Regions from separate parts of the Bacillus cereus group sp. RP43 genome, predicted to be linked through region 1. Evidence: riboswitches for the same ligand, from Rfam matches in the RefSeq annotation. Region 1 holds a riboswitch; the other holds the start of a gene.

Region 1 (5,633 bases):
TTAAAATATATTTTCCTGGTGCTAACGGTTTAGAGATTGCCTTACCGTCTTTATCTGTAATAATATGTTCAACTACTACACCGTCTTTTACTACATCAAACTCTGCATTTGCTAATGCTTTACCACCATTTTCCGAATCAATTTTCTTTAATTCAATTTGACCCTTTTGCATGGTATTTTTAATTTCAATTGTCTTTGTTTCTCCAGCTTGAAGTGTAACCTCTACTGGTTCTTTTAATTTTTGATATCCTTCTGGTGCTACTGTTTCATAAACTTTATACGTCCCAGGAGCTAAAGTTTGAGGTACTGAAAAACCGTTTTCGTCCGTTTTCAGTACTGCAACAACCTTATCCGCACTATTTCGAACTTCAAATTCTGCACCTGTTAACCCTTTATTCGGATTCTCAGCATCTATTTTATGAATAGCTACTGTACCGTCTTTTGGAGGTTCAGGCGGTGTAACAGTTACTTCTTTCGATGTTAATTTATTATCATCAAAATGTAACTCTGCTTTATTAGGAATTTTCTTATCTACATAAGAAGATAAGTCTGCATCAGCTTTAATTTTCGCCTTAATATTCAAGTTAATTATCTGGTCTTCATATGACTTATAGTCAAAGCTCTCACCGAACGTAAATGTTACTTCACTTTTTTGTTTATCTATCGTTAGTGTTCCTTTAGAAGTAATATCTTGGCCATTTTGATCATATACTTTTGCCTCTAATACTTCTAAAACATCTTCTAAATCATCACTAATTACCATTGATGTATACTTAGGCGGATCTTTCGGTATATGCGTACCAACTTGATATTGAATAGGTTGTTCCATTTGTGTTAACTGCTGATTCTCTACAAGCTTACCATTCTCATCAACTATATTTTTGTCAATGCTAGGTGGATTATTGTCACCTGAACCGCTTCCTCCCCCACCACTTACAAATACTTGTCCTACTTTTTCTTCAGTTTCAATATTTTTGCCTTCTAATTTCACTGTATTTTTATGAGGCTTTGCAGCAGGATTTGTAATTTTTGTTTTATATCTTAAAATATAACCTTTTGAGCTGTCTGGAAATTCAATTGTAAATCCAGTCTTCGTTGCATTGATTTTAATTTTAGATAAATCTGCTGGCTTAATATTTGTTGCTGCATAACCATCTTCAAATACAGCCTCTTCTAATACTATGCTGTCTGTAATTAACTCATGCCCAGGTCCTAATGTGTCTGTTAATTTAAGATCTTGCATTTCTGTTCCAGTTGCATTTACATATACAAGCCAATCAGCAATAGACGGATCTTCTTGATTGTAAGAACCCCATTTCAATAGATTATCTGTATTGGGCTGCGGCTTCGGTCTTTCTGTCGTATTACTTACATTTACTTCTTTATTTACGATTTGTCCATCAACGTTAAATTCTAATGGGATTTTTTGGACACCATCATATGCTTCTAGAGCAAAATAGAATTCTACGAATAAAGAACCTTTAATATTATTCTTTCCTTCTACATAATCACCCATAGTACACGTCAATAGACCCTTTTTCATCTCACATGTACCAACTATTTTTCCTTCAGCATCTTTTAAAGGAAAATTCATATTCATAAGATCTTTTCGAAATTCTTTTGGCATATCAATTGTGAATTGATCTCCACTTTTTATCTGCTCTTTAGCTGACCACTTCACTTCTACTTTCATACCATCTGAAGCCTGATATGGTTCAGATGTCGTGCCATCAGTACGGGAAATGCTAATATCATCCACTGGACTTTTCATCACAGCAGCTTGAATAACTGGAGCCCACACATTCAGCACTGAAAATAATACTAGAAAAACTAATGAAACCATTGAAATGTGCCTTTTAGTACTTTTTGTTTGCATATTTTCCTCCTTGAATATTATATTTATATAATAAAAAAGATCGTCCGGTTGCATCAAAATGTGCAACCAGACGATCTTAGTAACCAATATATATTACCGTAGACTCTAAGCTTTGCGGCCTATCCTTTCGAATAGTGTGCTAAAAATATTTTCTATTATTTTTTTGTTTCATTTTCCTTTTGAACCAAATATTACTATACCGTCTAGACGGTTATAATTCAACACTCTATACAATTGTTCTATTATTCTAATAAAAAAATAATTCCCCACCAGATTAAATAAACCAATGGGGAATTACTTTTAATTCTATAGTTTATATATTATATTTATAGGAATTATCAATAAGGGCTTGAATCACTTTTTCTCTTAATTCGGGGCTTAGTCTTCCAACCCCTAAACATTCCGAATACCATAACCCATCTGCTGCTAATCTAATAATTGTTGCACAAACTGAATCCATTTCATCATTTTCTATTTTAGTTTGCAATTGCTGAAATGCTTGTTGTAATGGCTCAAGTAGTTCAGGTTTTAGCATTAATGCTGCCATCATACTACTAGACAACTCTTCTGTTCTCCTCTCATTACTTAATCTTTCCTCTACAAAAGAGCGAACCCATCTTCCTTTCCTCTCTGGGTCTTCCTCTACTTTATTGTGAATAGCACCCTCATAATCCGCTACGCCTTTAAGTATCATACCTTCTATTAAAGCTTCTTTATTTGAAAAGTGATACAACAGTCCACCTTTACTTACACCCGCTTCTTTTGCTACTGATTCTAAGGTTAATTTAGCAACCCCTTTATATTGCACAATTTGAGAAGCGGCCGATAAAATTTTTTGCCGTGTTATGCTTGTACTCATTCCTTTTTAAAACCCCATTTCTACTAAAATTATATAAATACATATCTTATTTTTAATATTGTTGAGTACTACTAAGTATTTTCTTTATACAACAAAGGCTTCATTACCTTTGAATTGTTAGTTGCTTCTTCTATTAAAAATTTCTATATCACAATATGATAACATCAAATACACAACGTTGACTATACATCTATACTTTTATATTCATTCCTAATATATCCATTAATATGAAATAACCTTTTAACAAGTTGATTCTCCTCATACATTTAATCTATAATTTAAAAGAATTTATATTTTTAAAAAAATACCTAACTGAGGCAATCAAAATTTTATAAGGATGATTCCATTGAAAAAATTTTCTATTAGCTATTTAACATGCTTACTAGTTTTCTCTGTCGTTGTGAATGTTTTACAGTATACACTAGTTCCAAATTATGCAGATTCATGGGGACCGATTTGGGTATCAATTATTATGTATGTGATTCTTGGAAGTATTCCTGTTCTTATTGGTTGTTTATTGGGGGAGTTTTGCTATAAAAAAATAAAGATAAGTCACGAATTAAAAATCGGAATTCCTTTATTCTTATTATTAGGTTTCTTCTATAATTATTTATTCGGTATATTTATGACTAGAGAACTTTTTATATCTTTTACTCCAATAGGATTTACTGGTTTAGATCTTCCTATTACTTTATCATCTTTATTGTTTTACTTTATAAGACGACGGTAATTCTTTCATCACTAAATAAAAAATGTTATTACTCCCGTTGAATTGAGTAATAACATTTTTTTATTTATAAACTACTTAACAAATTCACTTCACAAAGAACGAATTTATCAAAGTCTTCTATTACTACAATTTTGTGCACATTTAAGAAAAATCAAACCACCTATCCCCTAAAGAATATAGGGAACAGATGGTTTAGATGTTTTATTAGAAAGTAGTACCTTCTTTTTTATAATATTCTTTTGAAATCTCTTCATAAAATGCTGCCGATGTCGCGTAGAAATAAGGTGCTAACCATAAGAAACCGATTCCTACAGTAAGAATACTTAAAATGAACCAGCCAAGGAAACTTAAGCATAGTAAAAAGTAATCCATTTTATGTCCATTCATCATACGACGACTTTCAGTAATTGCTTGATTCGCTGTGTATTCTGGATGATCATTCAAAATAAAATACGTCATAGAATAAGAAAATGATTTAATAATACCTGGAATAATAAGAAGTAATGTCCATAGAATTACGTATACATACATTAGTAAATATGTTAAAAATGCCTTCATAAACTTACTTCCATCGCTAAACCATCTAAATAAATGACCAATACTAGCATTAGTCCCACGAATTACATTTAAAACAAGGTAATAGGCACCCATTGTTAACGGACCGATAATAAGCATTGCAATAATACTTACTGTAAGCGACTCACTTGCTTCTTCCCAACCCCAAAACATCGAGAAAACACCTGTGGTTAGAAGTTCGATAGCTCCAATAAGGATTCCAAGTAATAAGGTTGCCCCTACCGCTAATCCCCATTTTCCTTTTAATGCATCAAGTGCTTCTCTTTTCAACTGACTTATCATATATAACCTCCTAATACTATTTCTACATTAGTATACCATTTATATCAAAAATTCCACTAATTTTCCTGAAACGGAAGTATTATACCTTTTTTCTGATACGTATTGATAAATGTGCGCTATAGTTGTACTAATAGATTAAACTAAAGAAAACCTGGGCCAATTAAAAATTACTTATTTCTTATTTCTATATAACAAAAAAGCCTGCCTTTCATACTAGGCAAGCCTTTTCAGGTTAATTCTCACTTATTCTCTTCTTATACCAATCCAGCATTCTCTCCGCATCTTCTACTCTCGTATGCTCTAGTTTATAATTCGATGATGCACTAGAAAACGTATACGTACATAAATCCGCTCGGCGCTGGAAATATGATTGTGTTTTTTCAATTGATTGGACGTGTCTTCTTCTTACAAGTCCTGTATGTTTCCCAATACTACGATGTATAATCGTAATTTGTTCTCCGTTTACGCCGTAACCATTTGTTTTAAATGTTGCATATCCAAGTGTAAAGATGAGGATAGCAAGTGGTAGTAACGCCCACATGATGTAATACTTTTCAAAGTATATGCTTATCCCAGTAAGCGGGATTGCTAGCATTGCAAAGAAAATGAAACTATCAATTAAATAACGGCGCAAGGCTGCTTTTGGTAATGCAATAATGTTTGTATTCAGTTCATATGGCAATTGTAAATGAGCGAGTAACTCTTGCACACGATCTTTGCGAATAATCGGATGCAGTGTAACTTTTTCTTCTTTTCCCTCACTTTGGATGACTTCTACTTGCACAGCACAATAACCGAACGGTTGGCGTAAAATGCCTTCTTTTATCGTAATCCCTTGAATACGATGCAGTTTTAATACGAGTTCTTTTCTCTCAAGTAACCCTTGGGAAATACGCACTTCATCATTTTTTCGATTTACTGTGAAGTTACCATGCTTTAACGCATAACCGATTGTGGATATAATCCAAGAAATGACAAGCAAAATGGCTACCATGTAAATCCAGCCATATATATCATGGTCCATTACATAGGACTCTACTCTATTTTTGATCCATTTCGGAATGTACTCGTCCACTTGGTTATAAACGAAGAATATTAAAGAGAATAATAATCCAAATTGACCAGATGTAATAGACGCTATTAAAATCTCTTTCCACGTTAATTTGTATTCTGTCGCTTGCTTCTCCTCTGTAATGACTTCTTTTTCTACTACTTCTTCTAACGTTTCTTCTGCTTTCACTTCTGGAGTTGGCTCATTTAGCAAGGAAATAAGCTCCGTCGCCTCTTCTACTGTAATACCAGCTAAGCTA
Region 2 (4,915 bases), 620 kb from region 1:
AATATGGGTACACTTCGTCCTGAAGAGGTAGAAGCGATGTTACTTGCTGGTAAATCGGCAAATACAAATGGTGTACCAGTATTGTTTGATCCAGTTGGGGCAGGAGCAACTTCTTATCGAACAGAAGTTGCGAGATATATTCCAGCTGAAATCGATTTAGCGATAATTCGTGGAAATGCGGCTGAAATTGCTAATGTTATTAATGAGAAATGGGAAATTAAAGGTGTGGACGCTGGTACTGGAAACGGTAATGTTGTAAATATTGCAAAACAGGCAGCGGATGAATTAAATACAGTTGCAGTAATTACTGGAGAAGAAGATGTTGTTACAGATGGAGAGCGAACTATTCTTATTCAAAATGGCCACCCTATTTTAACGAAAGTTACTGGAACAGGTTGTTTACTAACTTCTGTAATAGGAGCATTTGTAGCGGTAGAAAAGGATTATGTAAAGGCAGCAGTAGCGGCATTAACATTTTATGGTGTAGCTGCGGAACTGGCAGCTGCCAAGACAGTGGAAAAGGGACCGGGTAGTTTCCAAATTGAATTTTTAAATCAGTTAGCGAATACCACTTCAGGTGATATTGAGAAGTATGGGAAGATTGAGATTATATAGTAAGGAGGGGAACTAGATGTCGCGGATTACAAAAGCTGAAATGTCTAGGTTGTTATCAGTATATTTTATTATGGGAAGTAACAATTGTACGAAGGAGCCACTACGAGTATTGAGAGATGCACTTGAAGGTGGTATAACAATTTTTCAATTTCGTGAAAAGGGGGAAGGCGCTTTAACGGGAGAGAAACGCATTTGTTTCGCAAAAGAACTACAAGCAATTTGTAAGGAGTACGGTGTACCATTCATCGTAAATGATGATGTGGAACTAGCTCTCGAGTTAGATGCAGATGGCGTGCATGTTGGACAAGATGATGAAGGAATTACTTCTGTTCGTGAAAAAATGGGGGATAAAATTGTTGGTGTATCTACACACACAATTGAAGAAGCACGCTGGGCAATTGAAAACGGAGCTGATTATTTAGGTGTTGGCCCTATTTTCCCAACGAGTACGAAAAAAGATACGAAAGCTGTACAAGGAACGAAAGGTTTAGCTCATTTTAGAGAGCAAGGAATTACAATACCGATCGTCGGAATTGGTGGCATTACAATTGAAAATACAGCTTCAGTTATAGAAGCAGGTGCGGACGGTGTTTCCGTTATTTCCGCGATTAGTTTAGCAGAATCTGCGTATGAAAGTACGAAGAAATTAGTTGAGGAAGTAAATAGGAGTTTGTAGGAAAAGGGAACTTCACACAACTATTAAAGAACATAATGGAAGAATGGACGGTTAAAAATATTTAAACGAACGTTTGATTAAAAAAGCACAAACCCTTTAAAATTGCAGGTTTGTGCTTTTATTTAAAACATAATTGATATTAGGAGCATTCCAATTCCGATAGAAGTGAATGTTGCGATCAGGCCAGGAATCATAAAGCTATGATTTAAAACATATTTACCAATTCCTGTTGTACCAGTGCGATCAAAATTAATTGCAGCAACGATTGTCCCGTAGTTTGGAATGAAGAAGTATCCATTTACTGCAGGGAACATTGCAATAAGTAATGCTGGCGGAATACCAAGTGATAGTCCAAGTGGCATTAAAGCACGAACTGTTGCTGCTTGGCTATACAGTAAAATAGATAGAATGAATAGTGCGATAGCAAATAGCCATGGTGCACTTGTCACTAAGTGTTGAATTGATCCTTGAATTATATTTAAGTTTCCGTTGAAGAAAGTATCTCCCATCCAAGCGATACCAAAAATAGCAACAACTGCTGTTGCTCCTGCTTTAAAGACGTTACCAGACACGATGCTTTCTACATTTGGTTTACAGAAAATAATAATAAGAGCTGCGATCGTTAACATAACCATTTCAATTGTGTTTGGCATGGAAAGACGAACTAACTTCCCATCAACCATCCATCCTGGACGAAGTACTTCAAATGAACCGAGAAGTACGACAAGGAAAGTTCCTACTAGGAAAAGGATAACGGATAGTTTAGCGCCTTTTACACCAACAAATTCTTTTTTCTCTTCAATCTTAGGAATCATTCCTTCTTTTAGTCGTTTTAAGTATTCAGGGTCCTCATTTAATTCTTTCCCCATTTTGCTAGCAACAAATGCAGCTACCATACAAGCGATGAAAGTAGAAGGGATACTTACTTTTAAAATATCTAATAAGGTGATTTTATAGTCAGCTAGCATTGCTAAAAGTGCAACTGTTGCAGCTGATATAGGACTAGCTGTAATTGCTTGTTGGGAAGCGATTACGGCAATTGACATTGGTCGTTCCGGTCTAATCCCAGATTCGCGAGAGACTTCTGCGATAACAGGAAGTACAGAATAAGCAACGTGACCAGTTCCTGCGCACAGTGTAAATAAATAAGTAACAATTGGAGCAAAGAATGTAATGCGCTTTGGATTTTTTCGTAATGCTTTCTCAGCCAGATGAACAAGGTAGTCCATTCCTCCAGCGGCTTGCAGTGCACCGGCAGCTGTAATTACTGCTAAAATCATAAGCATTACATCAATAGGAGGAGCTGTAGGTTGTAAGTGGAAGACGAAAACAAGTATTGCCATACCAACGCCACCCATTACTCCTAGACCAACTCCGCCTAGGCGTGCGCCAATAAAAATGCAGAGTAGTAACGTAAGAAATTGTAGCCAAAACATGATAAACTACCTCCGAAATTCATTAGTTAAGATATATTCGAATAATTTAATTTAAATGAAAATTAAAATAAATACTCAAAACAATCCTTGTGTTATATACATTTTTTATTATATAACACAAGAAATGTAACATTCACGTACTTTGTTAAATTATTTCGAAAAAATAATACATTAAAACTTTATATTTGCATCTCTAAATAGGTAGACATTTTAATTTTTATGTTGTAATCTTTTGTAGAGAATAATTTAATTCTCATAGAACTCCCATATCGTTCAACTCGTTCAGCGAGAAAGGCAAACTGATGGAAACATTAGGACGCAAAACTACAGGAGCTAAGGCCGAAAGGCTACGCTAGCCAGTTACCGGACGGATAGGGTTGGTCTTGACCAATGCTCTTTTCATTGGTCTTTTTTTATTTGTAAACAAATGAGAATAGTTATCAATTGTTGAGGTTTATATTTTAATAGTTTTACTTTATATTAAGTTAATTAAGAAAGGTGATGTTAATGAAAAGATATTGGCATAAGTTATCGTTTCTTCAAAAGAATGTATTGTTAACTGTGTTAGTTATTTTGACGCTTGTCGGTACTATGGGAGCGTTAAGTTTTAACATGTTTCAAAATAGTATGATGTCTATATTTGAAAGGCATTCTTTTGAAACAGGAGATACGGTATTACATAAATTAGACGCAGAAATATTGAGAGATGTTGCAAAAGACCCAACGGCAGAAAGAGAAAAGAGAGAGAAGTTAACAGAGAAATTAGATGAATCAACGGAAGAATTGAACAGTGTTGGACAAACGTACATTGTTGGAGCAAAAGAAAATGAAAAAGGTGAGCTACAAATCGTCGATTTGTCTACAGGTTTAGCAAATGTTGTTGAAGTAAGACCGGGAGACTATTATAAACAACCAGATCTTTGGATGGAAGCGTATGATAAAGTAATGAGCACGAAAAAAGCAAATATGACAGAAGTATATGAAGACGCATTAGGAACATGGGTAACGATATTAGAGCCAATTAAAGATGGAGAAGATAATATTGTGGCACTTGTTGCAGCTGATGTAGATGCCTCTATTGTTCCTAGTACAAAGGAAAAGTTCATTATACAAGGTTTAATGTTTATTTGTATTTCTGTTTTAATTGCAACTTTTATTCAATTCTTAATTGTACGTAACGCACTTGCTCCATTGCGAGATTTACGTGAAGGATTGCGCAAAGTCGGTGAAGGTGATTTAAGTATTAAATTAGAGGAAAGACCAGATGATATAGGTATTATTAATGCGTATTTTAATAGTACCATCGAGAAGTTTAAAGGAATTATAGATAAAGTGAAGCAGACAGCAGAACAGGTTTCCTCATCTTCACAAGAATTGTCAGTGAGTACGAAAGAGAATAGCATGGCAGTCCAAGGAATCGTAAGTTCTATGGTTGAGTTAAGAGCTGGCGCTCAGTCACAAGAAACTTCAGGACCAAAGTATTTAGGTATTGTATATGAAATGGAAGATAAGATGGAAGAGATAAATAATGCTGCAAAACAAATGGCGAAAGAGTCTGAAGGTATGGAGCATCATTCGGTAAAAGGAAATGGTGTTATTGAACAGACGATTAATCAAATGAACATAATACAAAATGCAGTACAAGATTTATCTTCTACTATTTATTCTTTGGAAACAAAATCAAAAGAAATTAGTGATATTGTAACAGTAATTACCGGTATTTCAAATCAAACCAATTCGCTAGCTTTAAATGCTTTTATTGAAGCTTCACGTGCTGAGGAAACCGGAAATGGATTTGTCGTTGTTGCTGATGAAGTGCGTAAATTAGCAGAGCAGACGGAAGTATCAGCAAAAGATATAGCGAAATTAATAGGGGAAACACAAGTTGAAACGGAAGAAGCTGTTGTTTCAATGCAAAATACTTTAAAAGAAGTAGAATCTGGAATGAAACTTGTTGAAAGTAGTGGTGCTTTCTTTGGGGAAATTTCAAAATCAGCACAATCTGTTACAAATCAAGTTAGAGTTGTTTCTAGCAATTCAAGTGATATATTGCAAAATAGCCAAAATATTGTTCGTGTTGTAAATGAACTATCGCTTATCGCAAGTACGTATGCGAATAGTAGTAGTAATGTTGAAGAAAGTATGAAAGAACAGGAAATGTCTGTACAAGATATTGCTGAATTAGCCA

Evidence for each region. Region 1 has a riboswitch for cyclic di-GMP ahead of QCI75_RS21480 (SpaA isopeptide-forming pilin-related protein). Riboswitches for the same ligand answer to the same signal wherever they lie in the genome.
Region 2: it holds a riboswitch for cyclic di-GMP, as region 1 does, so the genes downstream of both, QCI75_RS24650 (methyl-accepting chemotaxis protein) here and QCI75_RS21480 (SpaA isopeptide-forming pilin-related protein) in region 1, are expected to answer to the same signal.

Annotation. Positions count from the first base shown of each region.
Region 1 is NZ_JARVHQ010000001.1:4,120,603-4,126,235, forward strand. Features, by position in the region: gene QCI75_RS21480 (SpaA isopeptide-forming pilin-related protein) at 1-1,876, opposite strand, end outside; cyclic di-GMP riboswitch class I at 1,935-2,027, opposite strand; gene QCI75_RS21485 (TetR/AcrR family transcriptional regulator) at 2,190-2,735, opposite strand; gene QCI75_RS21490 (hypothetical protein) at 3,082-3,465, shown strand; gene QCI75_RS21495 (DUF975 family protein) at 3,670-4,323, opposite strand; gene QCI75_RS21500 (PH domain-containing protein) at 4,556-5,633, opposite strand, start outside.
Region 2 is NZ_JARVHQ010000001.1:4,741,279-4,746,193, reverse strand. Features, by position in the region: gene thiM (hydroxyethylthiazole kinase) at 1-615, shown strand, start outside; gene thiE (thiamine phosphate synthase) at 632-1,291, shown strand; gene QCI75_RS24655 (anaerobic C4-dicarboxylate transporter family protein) at 1,414-2,727, opposite strand; cyclic di-GMP riboswitch class I at 3,011-3,095, shown strand; gene QCI75_RS24650 (methyl-accepting chemotaxis protein) at 3,235-4,915, shown strand, end outside.